3 regions of the Comamonas fluminis genome follow, and region 3 is predicted to be linked to each of the others. Evidence: predicted binding sites of a transcription regulator. Region 3 holds the regulator's gene; each other region holds the start of a gene.
The links. Region 3 encodes sigma-54, which starts transcription at its own class of promoters, with help from an activator protein. Its sites were predicted from a motif close to TGGCANGNAANCTGCTTT; they were not measured.
Positions count from the first base shown of each region.

Region 1 (4,471 bases), 420 kb from region 3:
GAGCACTACCTTGTTCGGCTGCGACTGTTGGTTGCCCTTCTTTTTCTGCGGTACGGTCAAAGACTAAGCTCTTACCAAAAATCAGCTGAATCCATGTTGGATAGGTGTATGCAGTGCCTTTATTGTGATCAATGATGGCGCCAATACCTCCGCCGAGAAGGATGTTCCCAAACATGCCTCCATTGGCTCTGGAAATAGCGCGGCCGGATGCATCCATTTGTTCCGGAGCTTTGCATACGATATCCAGATCTTTGCTGGAGCGACGTACTTGGACTGTGTCTCCAGATTTCGTACTAAAGCTACCATAGTCGTTTGTAAGCTTACAGTCGGCACCGTTTATAAGTTTGCCGTCTTCGGTTTTGGTTTCGATTTTGACTGGATGGGTTGAATCATTCACAACTGACGCGCAGCCTGTCATCAAAATCGCTGCACCCAGAACCACTAAGTATTTCAAAATGTATCTCCTTTGTTGCGAAATATAACTTAGTAGCTCTTAGCTATTCACCACGGGATAGCAGGCATCCCCCCAGATCGTGTCCGGGTTGGACATCATCAGATCAATCACCACCGGCACAAGTTGTCCCATGATGTTGGAGCAGTCCTGCACCTGGGCGCGGTTGATCTGGCTGTTCCAGGTGGCGCCGCCGTGCATGAGCTGGTTGCGCAAGGTGTAGATGCGCTGAAAGACCAGGCCCAGCAGCTCGGGCGTCTGGCTTTGTGCCAGCAGGATGGCGGCTTTGCGTTTGCCAGCGGCAAAGCGTTCCTGCCAGGTGGTTGCGTCGATTTCACCGCGCTGGTGGCTCCAGAAGGATTCGAAGACATAGGGGTTGTCCAGCAGCACGCGAATGGGGCCGCTGAAGGTGTTCCAGACCAGGGTGTGGAGCTGCTTGCGGGTGTCGAGCCCGTCGAGCTTGTGCAAAAAGCTGCGAAAGCTCTCCTGCTGCGACAGGTGCTGGCCGCGCGGGATTTCCTGTGCGTATGCAGCGTTGAAGGCAATCCACAGAAAGATAAAGCGCGCGTCCACATCGTCATGGCACTGGCTGGCGCGGTGCAGCCAGCTGAGCGAGCGGTGAATGCGCAGATTGAGTGCTTCCGGCATGCCATCACGTATGGCGCGGTGGCGTTCTTTGAGTGCGGTGTGTGTGGCCTGCATGACGTGGTTTCCTCTCTTGGTCTGGCCAGAGCTTAGAGAGCTATGGGAAACAGAGCAATGACTTACCTGCAGGCGGCAGCGGTATGAGGGTTCAATATGAATTTCATAGCGCGTAGCGCTTTATGGATCAGCGCTGCAGCCAGTAAAAGCCACTTCTCATGTTGAAGTGATGCCGTTCACAGCACAGGGCTCAAGGCGCTGAGAAGATTGCTCCAGATGCGTTTGTGCACCGGTGTCTTCATCACTTGCTCCAGCGTCACCTGCTGCGATTGCTGGATATAGCTTTGCTGGCGTTCGCGTATCGCTTGCGTGGTGACAGTGTCATACAGCAGCACATTGTTTTCAAAGTTCAGATCGAAGCTGCGCAGGTCCAGATTGGTGGAACCGATAAAGCTCACTTCGCCATCCAGACACAGCGTTTTTGCGTGCAGCAGGCCGGGCTGAAATTCGTGAATCTGCACCCCGGCCCTGAGCAGGCGCCAGTAGTGGCTGTGGCTGACGGCGCCGACGATCCAGGAGTCATTGCGCGCAGGCAGGATGAGGGTGACCTGCACATCGCGCAGTGCGGCAGAACACAGGGCATCCAGCACCGTGGTGTCTGGAACAAAGTAGGGCGTGGAGATGAGCACTTCACGGTGCGCACCGGCCAGCAGGTTCGCCACAAGCTGGGGCGTGGCCCGGGGGCGCTCTGTGGGGCCTTCGGCAATGCCAATGGCGTGAAAGCCTTGCTCACCGGCCTGAGCCGGTGCGATGGATGGGGGCTCGACGGCGGTCTGCGACTGCGCCCAGTCGCTGGCAAAGGTCTGCTGCATCTGGGCCACGACGGGGCCTTGCATGCGCAGCATGATGTCGATCCAGGGGGCGTAGCGGGGTTTGACGCGAAAGGCCTCGTCAGCGCAGTTCTGGCTGCCGATATAGGTGATGCGCTCGTCGATCAGCGTGATCTTGCGGTGGTTGCGCAGATCCAGCCGGCTGGTGAGCATGATGGTCAGCGGGCGGTTGATGGGCAGGGCTACGCTGAGGTGTACGCCGCTTTGCTGCATCTGCTTCCACAGGGGCGAGCGCACCAGTGCGCGAGAGCCCAGTCCATCGACCATGGCGCGGCAGGTGACGCCGCGCTGTGCGGCGCGCATCAGTGCCTGGGCCACATGGGTGCCGGTTTCGTCTTCCAGCCAGATGTAGTACAGCACATTGATTTCGCGCTGGGCTGCATCCATGTCGGCAATGAGTTGCGCGCGGGCGTGGTCGCCATCGCGCATCAGCTCGGCCAGATGGCCGGGCAATGCCTCAAAGCCGTTGATGGACGATGCATAGCGAAACGCTGGCTGCCACCGTGCAGGAATCGAGGTTGTGCCTGCGCTGGGTGTGGCAGAGGGCCTGTCTGCCGCCACGCTGCTGCCGTGCGCCTGGCAGAATTCCTGCACATTGAGCCGCTTTCGGCTGGGCACACGGCCCAGAGCGACTTCGCCAAAGAAGTAATACAGCGCGCAGCTCACATAGGGCAGCAGCACCATCACCAGCAGCCATGCCAGGCGCACATCGGGGCGCATGTCTCTGCGCAGCAGAATGCGCAGGCCAAAGCCCGTAATCAACAACACATGAAGAGTCAGTAGCAGCCAGGTCATGAAGCAGTGTCCAGAGGTTGACTGGCCCAGCATACAAGCAGTGGGCAATGCCATCTTTGCCACTGACTGAAAATCAATGCCAAAAGCCGCTGATGCCGTTGCGGATAAAGCGCAGCCAGCTATTGATTGATGAGCGACGTGTTTGCGCGCAATAGTTCTCTGGCATGGAACCTGCTTCGCCTTCCTGAAAAGCAAACAAGCAGGGAGGGTGTGCATGGAATTGGTGCCATTGACTGCCATAGACAAGGCAGATACCGCGTGGGTCATGACTTCTGCAGCGCTGGTGCTGCTGATGACGCTGCCGGGGATTGCACTGTTTTACGCGGGGCTGGTGCGCCGCAAGAACGTGGTCAACACCATGGCCGCCGTGTTTGCGGTGGCGTGCATTGTGGCGCTGACCTGGTTTGGCATCGGTTACTCGCTGGCATTTGCGGCCGATTCGCCCTGGCTGGGCAATCTGAGCCGGGCCTGGTTTGCCTCTTTGCACTTCGATGCCAAACGCAATGTGCTGGCGGTCAGCCATCTGGCTCCGCACCTGCCTGAAGCGGCCTATGCATTGTTTCAGGCGGCGTTCGCCATCATCACCACTTCGCTGATTGTCGGCGCCGTGGTGGAGCGCATGCGCTTTGCTGCGGTGCTGCTATTTGCGGCGCTGTGGAGCGTGCTGGTCTATGCACCAGTTGCGCACTGGGTCTGGGAAGGTGGTGGCTGGCTGAACCAGCTTGGTGCACTGGATTTTGCGGGCGGTGCTGTGGTGCACGTCAACGCGGGCGTTGCAGCGCTTGTGTGCGCCTGTGTGCTGGGCAAAAGGCATGGTTATGGCGCCGAGGCTTTTGAGCCCCACAGCCTGGGCTGGACGGCCATGGGCACGGCGTTGCTGCTTTTTGGCTGGTTTGGCTTCAATGCAGGCTCAGCCCTGTCGGCCGATGGGCGTGCGGCGCTGGCCTTTGTGGTCACGCTGGTGGCTGCGGCCGCAGGCGGGCTGTCCTGGATGCTGATGGAGTGGTTCAAACGCGGTGCACCGACCTTGCTGGGCCTGCTCTCGGGCATGGTGGGTGGCCTGGTAGCCATCACCCCTGCAGCAGGTTTTGTGCAGGTCAGCAGTGCCCTGTGGATTGGACTGATTGCAGGCGCCGTCTGCTACTGGGGTGCGACCTGGCTCAAGCGCCGCCTGGGGGCGGATGACTCGCTTGATGTGTTTGGTGTGCATGGGGTGGGTGGCATTGCAGGCTCCTTGCTGACGGCTGTGTTTGCCGACCCCTTGATGGCTGGCACCGGTGCCACCGTGCTCAACCAGCTGGTTGCCGTGCTGGCTGTGGCGGCCTACAGCGCTGTGGGCACGCTGCTGGTGCTGGCCCTGATTCGTTTGCTGATGCCGCTGCGGGTGGGCTCTGCACAGGAGCGGGAGGGGCTGGACATCAGCCTGCATCTGGAGCGGCAGCACTGATTCATGGATGCGAGGAGGTGTGTATGGAGGACAGCGAAAAATTGGCCATTGCAGCGCATTTGCATGTGCAGTTGCGCCGCAAGACCGGCCGCGTCACTGATACGGAATGGATGGCTGGCAATGAAGATTATGCACAGGCCATGGTGGCTTTCGCACTGGAACATGCGAAGGAAAATCAGGATGAGGAATTGACGCGTCTGGCGCTGCGCTTGCAGGAAAGCTGGGCTGGCAAGTCAATGCAGTCCG
Region 1 is NZ_CP066783.1:127,930-132,400, forward strand. It holds gene JDW18_RS00845 (hypothetical protein) at 1-454, opposite strand, end outside; gene JDW18_RS00850 (HEPN domain-containing protein) at 494-1,153, opposite strand; gene cls (cardiolipin synthase) at 1,330-2,778, opposite strand; gene JDW18_RS00860 (ammonium transporter) at 2,993-4,225, shown strand; gene JDW18_RS00865 (hypothetical protein) at 4,249-4,471, shown strand, end outside.
Region 1: JDW18_RS00860 (ammonium transporter) is a predicted target of sigma-54. The motif match lies at 2,939-2,956, and genes of this name have one in related genera.

Region 2 (4,471 bases), 830 kb from region 3:
GTTTGATGAAGATCAGGTCGTGAAAAAAGAGAAATGCCGTCCGGATTGTTCTGTTTTGGGACAGTGCCTGAAAAATTCAGATGGCTGGCGTGTAAATGGCGCGCAATTTGCATGAAAGGTTTTGCACTCACCAAAATTTTCAAACAGGAGACAAATCTGATGAAGCAAGCCTTATCCAAACTGACTCAAAAGGGGCTGCAAGGCCTTGTTGCGCTTGCCATGGCTGCAGGTGCCACCGCTGCCATGGCGCACGGCGATGTGGTTCCTCAGGCGGTTGATACCAGCACACTGCCCCAGCTGGGAACCAAGTGGCGGGAGAGCAACCCCTATTCCAAGGGGGAGGGGCATAAGGAAGCGCTTCGCATTGGCTCGTCCGCCTATAACCAGAACTGCGCGCGCTGCCATGGGCTGGAGGCACTTTCCGGTGGGATTGCGCCGGATCTGCGCAAGTTTGACGACGACTGCCGCAGTCTGGCAGATGAGGCCAAGAAGTCTGCCTGCTACAAGGAAATGGATGACTACTACGCTGCTACCGTGCGCCGTGGTCGCGTGCGCGATGGGCGCGTGTACATGCCGCCGTTTGATGATGTGCTCTCGCAGGAAGCTGTCTGGGCCATTCGCACCTATCTGGAGTCGCGACGCGAGCCATAAAACAGAGATTCAGCGTTTTCGGGCCGTCCTTTGGGCGGCCTTTTTTTGTGTGTTGAACAGACCGGGGCTTATGCGCAGCATTTTTTGTGCAGACATGAAAAAAGCACGCGGCTGGAATGCCGCGTGCTTTTGAGAGGAAAGACCGGGGTTTAGAAGAAGCCCATGGCCTTGGGGTTGTAGCTGACCAGCAGGTTCTTGGTCTGCTGGTAGTTGTTCAGCGCGACCTTGTGGGTTTCACGGCCGATACCGGACTTTTTGTAGCCGCCGAAGGTGGCGTGTGCAGGGTACAGGTGGTAGCAGTTGGTCCACACGCGGCCTGCCTGGATGGCGCGGCCCATTTCATAGGCCTGTGTGCCGTTACGCGTCCAGACACCGGCGCCCAGACCGTATTCGCTGTCGTTGGCAATGCGGATGGCGTCTTCTGCGTTCTTGAAGGTGGTGACGGAAGCGACGGGGCCGAAGATTTCTTCCTGGAACACGCGCATATCGTTTTTGCCGTACAGCAGCGTGGGCTTGATGAAGAAACCGTCGTTGATGTCACCGCCCAGACGGTGGCGCTCGCCACCGGTCAGGCACTGTGCGCCTTCCTGACGGCCGATGTCGATGTAGCCGAGGATGCGCTCCAGCTGCTGGTTGGACACTTGCGCGCCGACCATGGTGGACTTGTCCAGCGGGTGACCCTGCTTCATGGCCTGCACGCGCTTGACGGCTTTTTCCATGAACTTCTCGTAGATGGACTCCTGCACCAGAATGCGCGAGGGGCAGGTGCAGACCTCACCCTGGTTCAGCGCAAACATGGACAGGCCTTCCAGCGCCTTGTCCAGGAACTCGTCATCGGCATCCATCACATCGGCAAAGAAGATGTTGGGGCTCTTGCCGCCCAGTTCGATGGTGGAGGGGATCAGGTTGTCGGCAGCGGCACGCAGAATGCGCTGGCCCACGGCGGTGGAGCCGGTAAAGGCAATCTTGGTAATGCGCTTGCTGGTCGCGAGCGCTTCGCCTGCCTCGCGGCCAAAGCCGTTGACCACGTTGAGCACGCCCGGTGGCAGCAGGTCGGCAATCAGCTCCATCAGCACCATGATGGAGGCGGGAGTCTGCTCGGCTGGCTTGAGCACCACGCAGCAGCCAGCGGCCAGGGCCGGTGGCAACTTCCAGGCCGCCATCAGCAGCGGGAAGTTCCAGGGAATGATCTGGCCGACCACGCCGATAGGCTCGTGGAAGTGGTAGGCCACGGTCTTTTCGTCGATTTCGGAGATGGCGCCTTCCTGCGCACGCAGGCAGCCCGCAAAGTAGCGGAAATGGTCAATGGCCAGAGGCAGGTCGGCGGCCATGGTCTCGCGCAGCGGCTTGCCGTTGTCGATGGTTTCGGCAATCGCCAGCAGCTCCAGGTTCTGCTCCATGCGGTCGGCGATCTTCAGCAGGATTCTGGAACGCTCGGCCACGGACGTCTTGCCCCATTTTTCCTGGGCGGCGTGGGCAGCGTCCAGAGCCAGGTTGATGTCATTGGCATCAGACTGAGGAATGCGGCAGAAAGGCTTGCCGGTGATGGGCGAGACATTGTCGAAATAGCGACCCGCCACTGGTGGTACCCATTTGCCGCCAATGAAGTTGTCGTACTGCTGCTTGTAGGGATAGGCGATATCGAGGTTGAAACGCTTGAGTTCGAACATGTCCATGCTTGTCTCCTTATGAATGAGACCGGCGCGCCACCGTGCCGGCTGCAGCAGCACATACAAGCTTTGTGCCAGATTCGCGCCCATGGTGCGCTCTATGGAAGATGGGCCCAAAGCCTGTTGCTGCGCGGGACGTGCTGTACCAGTTTGCAGCACTGCTGCATGGGTTTGGAGCAGCGCCACCTGTGCCATGTGGCACTGAGGCAGAATTCGCGCAACTTGTAATTGCCCAAAGCCTGTTGTCGTGATGTCTGACCAATCCTCTGCGCCCTGCCCCTGCGGGCGTGCTGATACCAAAAACCGTGTGTTTGCCTACGGGGCCTGCTGCGGGCGCTATATCGACCACAGGGATGAAAGCCCCGCCCCGGATGCCGAGGCGCTGATGCGTTCACGCTACACCGCCTTTGTGCGCGAGAACGCCAGCTATCTGCAAGCGACATGGCATGAAAGCCAGCGCCCACTGCAACTGGATTTTGATGAGGGCGTCAAATGGCTGGGCCTGCAGGTCAAGGATTTCAAGCCCACGGGGGATGACCGTGCCGAGGTCGAATTTGTCGCCCGCTACCGCCTTGCAGGCCGCGCCGTGCGCCTGCATGAGCGCAGCCGGTTTGTGCGTGAGGCTGGGCGCTGGCTTTATGTGGATGGCGATCAGTTCTGAGCGGGCCAGAGTGTCCTTTCACTGAACTCCAAAACAGACAAGCTCGCATAATCGGGCCATTGTTTTTGACCCAAGGCGCCTCTGGCGCCTTTTGCATTGCGCGTTTTGCAATGCGGATGACCTCATGACTGCTTTTGACGCTGTGCTTTTCGACTGTGATGGTGTGCTGGTAGACAGCGAATCCATCACCAACCGTGTGCTGTGCACCATGCTCAACGAATCCGGCTGGGCTATCAGCCAGGAAGAGTGCACGCGTGATTTCATCGGCAAGACGGTGCGCAGCCAGGCGGCAGTGATTGAAGCCCATACCGGCAAGCCGCTGACGGATGCCTGGATGGCCGAGTTCTATGAGCGCCGCAATGCTGCACTGCAGGCCGAGCTGGTGGCCATTGATGGGGCGCTGGAAGCCGTCAAGCAGATTCACGCCATGTGCCAGGGCCGCATTGCCTGCGCATCAGGCGCAGACCGCGCCAAGGTGGAGATGCAGCTGGCCAAGGTAGGCATGGCACCTTACTTTGAAGGCCATGTTTACAGCGGCCACGAAATGTCGCGCAGCAAGCCTTTCCCTGATGTGTATCTGGCCGCAGCCAGCGCGCTCAAGGCAGACCCGGCCAAGTGCCTGGTGATTGAAGACACGGTGACGGGCGTGCAGGCCGGTGTGGCTGCGGGTGCCACCGTCTGGGGCTACTTCCCGGCAGATCAGGGGCATGCCTCGGCAGAACAGCTGCTGGAAGCTGGCGCTGCCTGCGTGTTTGGCGATATGGGCGATCTGCCCGCCATGTTCGAAGCCGTGCGCAAAAGCGCCGCCAGAGCCATTGCAGGCGATGGCTACGAGCACGAAATTCAGTAAACCTCTGGCTGAACTAATCCCAGATTGATAGCGCCTCTCGCAGGCGCTGCATTGGCTGGGTGTCAATAATGCTGTTGTGCAGCAAAATCACGCGCTGCACGGGCAGGCTTTCAATCTGCCGTGCGCAGGCTTGCACGGCGGCCTTGTCCTTGACCAGCAGGCGCACGGTGCGCGGCACCGTCAGGCGTTCATGGCCGCCGGTCAGGCCCAGATACATGCGCACAGGCAGGCTTAGCGGCCCTTGCCAGCATTGCAGCAGGTCAGTCGCAATCAGGCTGCCGCTGGCCGGGTGGAACCAGAGGGTTTCATTGAGTGTGGGAATGCCTTTGACGGGCAGGCACTGCAGCTGGCCAGCCCAGGGCGCGACATCATCGGGCGGAATGCGCTGCATCTGCGGCAGCTCCGGGTGCTTGGCCAGCACGCCAGACGTGCCATAAAGCTGAGCCTGTGGATAAAGCTGGGCCAGCGGCGGCACAAACATATGGTGCATGGCGCTGGGCGCCACGATATGGCGCAGCGGCCCCAACTCGTCCAAGGCGGCTTTTTGCGCCGGACTCAGCGGCACGGCAGAGTGGGCGAACAGACTGCCGTCAACCAGCCGGATCACGGTCATGCGCGTGCTGATGCGCATTCCCATAT
Region 2 is NZ_CP066783.1:533,195-537,665, forward strand. It holds gene JDW18_RS22735 (hypothetical protein) at 1-115, shown strand, start outside; gene pedF (cytochrome c-550 PedF) at 160-651, shown strand; gene exaC (acetaldehyde dehydrogenase ExaC) at 801-2,327, opposite strand; gene JDW18_RS02820 (YchJ family protein) at 2,572-2,982, shown strand; gene JDW18_RS02825 (HAD family hydrolase) at 3,107-3,832, shown strand; gene JDW18_RS02830 (DUF4336 domain-containing protein) at 3,846-4,471, opposite strand, start outside.
Region 2: exaC (acetaldehyde dehydrogenase ExaC) is a predicted target of sigma-54. The motif match lies at 2,381-2,398, and genes of this name have one in related genera.

Region 3 (4,471 bases):
CTTGCCGGTCTTGGCATCCAAGGCCCACAGCCGGGCATCCTTCATCGTGGTGATGATGCGGGTGTCGCACAAGCCATCGGCCGACTTCATCTCCTGGGGCATCTCGTAATACGCCACACCACGGCAGCGATTCCAGAACGATGCTTCCTTCACATGAGGATTCCACTCCCAGCGCTTTTCGCCAGTCTCGGCATCCAGCGCCATCACGCGGTTTTCTGGCGTGCAGATGTACAGGCTGTCGCCAATCTGAATAGGCGTGTTCTGGTCTTCGTAGTTTTTGCCAGTTTTTGAACCTGTATGGAAAGTCCATGCCACTTTCAGCTGGTTCACATTGGCAGCATTGATCTGGTCCAGCGGCGCATAGCGGGCACTGTCGGCATCACGGCCAAATTGCAGCGATTGATTGTCGGCACTGCTGGCATCAGACACCGTGGCCACTTCGCGCACCGGGGTCTCGCCCAGCTTGGCGGTGTTTTGCACCGTATCGTGCGGCGTGAAGATGGACACCGCACCGGCCAGCAGCACAAGAGCTTGCACAGCGGCGGCGGGGATGGCCAGCTTGTTTTGCTTACCAGAAAGCGTCCGAACACACAGCGCTGCCAAAAAGCCCAGCACCAGCACCGGCGCCAGGCGAGGCACCAGGCCCCAGAAAAAAGCACCGACTTCGGCCAGCGCCCAGATCACCGTGCCGACCACGACCACCAGGTACAGCAGGCCGCCCTTGGCATTGCGCTTGACCAGAAAGACACCGGAAATAACCGTCAGCAAACCGGCGATAAGGTAGTACCAGGACCCACCCAGCGCAGCGAGGCGAATGCCGCCGATCGCCAGAACCAGGCCCACCAGCACGAGAACCACGCCAAAAATGCGTGGCAGTAAGCCACCAGAGGGCTTGGCTGTTTGTGTTGTAGACATAAATGCACCATCAAGAACAGAAAACCGGCATCAGATCCGGGCAAGAGCAGCCATGCAAAACAATCCGGCATCAACTCTTGTACATGAACTATACCAATCAGTCATTTTTAATAGGCAACGAATCAAAAATGACCATTTGGTATTGTTTTTATAAATTTCTGAATAAATTGAAAACTCATGCGATCCACAAATCAGCCGAAAAGAACACAGAAGTCACCCGCCCACAAAAAAGCCGCTGTGCAATGCATCAGCGGCTTTTTTGTGGGCGGCAGCGAGCTTTTACAGCGCCTTGCGCAGCGTGGTCGTGGGTATCTTGAGCTGTTCGCGGTATTTGGCGACGGTGCGGCGGGCACATTCGATGCCTTGCTCCTTGAGCATATCGGCCAGTTTGGCGTCTGATAACGGCTTTTTCGTGTCTTCCGCGTCCACAAACTGCTTGATCAGCGCACGCACTGCCGTGCTGGACGCGCTGCCGCCGGTTTCTGTGCCCAGGCCTGAGCCAAAGAAGTACTTCAGCTCGAATGTGCCTTGCGGCGTGGCCATGTACTTGGCGGTTGTCACACGGCTGATGGTGGATTCATGCAGGCCCAACTGGTCTGCAATATCGCGCAACACCAGCGGGCGCATGGCCAACTCGCCATGCACGAAGAAGTTTTTCTGCCGCTCCACAATCGCTTCAGAGACGCGCAAGATGGTGTCGAAACGCTGCTGAATGTTCTTGATGAACCAGCGGGCCTCCTGCAGACGCTGCTGCAGTGCGGCATGGCTTTCGCTGTTTTTGTGGCGGCGCAGCACGCTGGCGTAGATATCGTGCACACGCAGCTTGGGCATCACATCGGGGTTGAGCTGCACGGCAAAATCAACGCGGCCTGAACTGGCGCGCACAGGGCGCACGATGACATCAGGCACCACGATCTGGCGCTCCACATCCATAAACCGGCGCCCTGGCCGTGGCTCCAGCCGTGCAATCAGTGCCATGGCTTCGCGCAAAGCCTCTTCACGGGCGCCGCACAGGCTGGTGAGCTTGCGCAGATCACGCCGCGCCAGCAGGTCCATGGGCTGGGCGCAGATGTTTTGCGCCAGAAGCAGCAGATTCATGTGCGCTTGTGTCGTGCCCTCGTCCTCGGCCTCGCGGATCAGATCGCGCAGTTGCAGCTGCAGGCATTCAGCCAGGTCGCGCGCGCCAACGCCTACGGGCTCCAGACTTTGCAACAGTTTGAGTGCAATGGAAAAGCGCTGCTCCAGCTCTTCACGCTCCTCAAAGTCATCACCAGCCAGGCTTTGCGCCAGCTCTTGCAAGGGGTCTTCAAGGTAGCCGTCGTCACTGAGCGACTCGATCAGAAAACGCAGCGCAGCCATGTCTTCTGCCCCGAGGTGCAGGCTCAGCGCCTGGCGATGCAGAAAGTCGGTCAGGCTCACATGCTCGCGGGCCAGGTCAATGGCATCGACCTCATCGTCACTGTCCCGGTTGCTGCCAGAGCCGCTGCCACTGAGCGATGGGCTATCCCACTCGCTGCTGGATTCCCCGCCCCACTCGCCATCCTGGCCATCAATGCCATCGGCTTCCCAGTTCAGGTTTTCCGGGGTTTCTGCGGTGGCGGGCTCTGCTATGGATTCTGAAGCTGCCTGCGCTTTCTCAGTCTCTTTTTCTGATTGATATATCTCTGAAATGCTTGAGTTGTTTAGGCTGGCTGCTATTTCATCAGGAGCGCCCGCATCCTCCGCATCGCGCTCAAGAAAAGGGTTGTCGATCAGCATCTGCTCGACTTCCTGCGCCAGCTCCAGAGTGGACAGCTGCAGCAGCTGAATCGATTGCTGCAGCTGCGGCGTCAGCGACAGATGTTGCGATACGCGTAGCGACAGCCCTGGTTTCATTGGGGGGACACCCGGCGCGGGGGAAGTGAGTACATGAAGTAAGGGAACGTGGGGGCCATACTACCCATCACATCCTGAAATGCTCGCCCAGATAGACGCGGCGCACATCGGCGTTCTCCACGATCTGCTCTGGTGTGCCTTCGGCCAGCACATGACCGTCGCTGATGATGAAGGCGTGATCGCAAATGCCCAGCGTTTCGCGCACGTTGTGGTCGGTAATCAGAACGCCAATGCCGCGCTCCTTGAGGAAGCCGATGATGCGCTGAATTTCGATCACCGCGATAGGGTCGATACCGGCAAAAGGCTCGTCCAGCAGAATGAAACGCGGCTGCGTGGCCAGCGCACGGGCAATTTCCACGCGGCGGCGCTCACCACCAGACAGCGCCAGCGCCGGAGATTCACGCAGATGGTCCACGCGCAGTTCCTGCAGCAGGCCCGTCAGGCGCTTTTCCACCTCTTCACGGCTCAGCGTCTTGCCTTGCTCATCTTTTTGCAGCTCCAGCACGGCGCGCACATTGTCTTCCACGCTGAGTTTGCGAAAGATCGAGGCTTCCTGAGGCAGATAGGAAAGACCCAGACGCGAGCGCTGATGAATCGGCATATTGCCCACAGCGTGGCCGTCGATGAAGATCTCGCCACCATCGCTGCGCACCAGACCCACAATCATGTAAAACGATGTGGTCTTGCCCGCGCCATTGGGGCCGAGCAGACCGACCACTTCGCCTTTTTGCACGGACAGGGATACGTCCTTGACCACCTTGCGGCTGCCATAGGACTTGGCCAGATGCCGGGCCTCCAGACGGCTGCCGGCCTCTCCGGTGCGGCTGCCGCTGGCGTCAGAGAAAGTGGGCTCGATCATTTCTTCTCGTCAACTTTCTCGCCGCCCAGCGTCATGCTCTGGCGCAGCTGCGTTGCAGGTGTCGCGGGCTTGGGCTGAGCGCCGGGCGTGCCGTCCTTGGGTGCCATGACAGCGCGGACACGACCACCCTGGCCTACGGAAGAGCTGGGCAGGCCGCCGCTAGTCTTCTGACCATCGACCGTGTAAACGTCGGTGATGTTGTTGTAGATGATGATGGAGCCCGTCACCTGGTCATTGAGCTGCCCACCGCGATAGCGGCGCATTTCGCCGCGGCGAATGAACTTGACGATATCGGCCTTGCCGTCGTACTCAATGGTCTCGCCTTCGCCTTCAATGAACTCTTCGGGCTGGCCTGGCACGGTATCGCGCTTTTGGCGGAAGAAGGCACGCTTGCCGGGTTCCGCCACGATGACGCCGTACTGGTAACCCTCTGCGTCCTGGCGCACATCCAGCTGCGCACCACGCAGCACGATGGAGCCCTTGGTCATCACCACATTGCCGGTGAAGACGCTGGTCTGCTTGAGCTCATCATGACGCAGAGCGTCCGCCTCGATGTTCATGGGCTTGGCACTGTCGGCCTTTTCGGCATGGGCGATGCCAGTCGCTGCCGCCAGAGCGCAGGCCAGCGCAAGAGGTAGGAGTGTTTTATTCATGAGAGGCACGTTTCTTGCGTTCATTGTAGTCATTCCCTTTTAGCAAGCCCTGCATAAATCTCCAACAAAAAAGCCCGCACAAAGGCGGGCTTGCGAGACTGCTGACGGAAATCAGGCTTTGCGGCTGGATGCCACCAGCGCATTCACCACGCGCAGCACGTTTTCCATG
Region 3 is NZ_CP066783.1:4,564,086-4,568,556, forward strand. It holds gene JDW18_RS21195 (membrane-bound PQQ-dependent dehydrogenase, glucose/quinate/shikimate family) at 1-915, opposite strand, end outside; gene JDW18_RS21200 (RNA polymerase factor sigma-54) at 1,195-2,790, opposite strand; gene lptB (LPS export ABC transporter ATP-binding protein) at 2,858-3,649, opposite strand; gene lptA (lipopolysaccharide transport periplasmic protein LptA) at 3,646-4,302, opposite strand; gene JDW18_RS21215 (thiol:disulfide interchange protein DsbA/DsbL) at 4,414-4,471, opposite strand, start outside.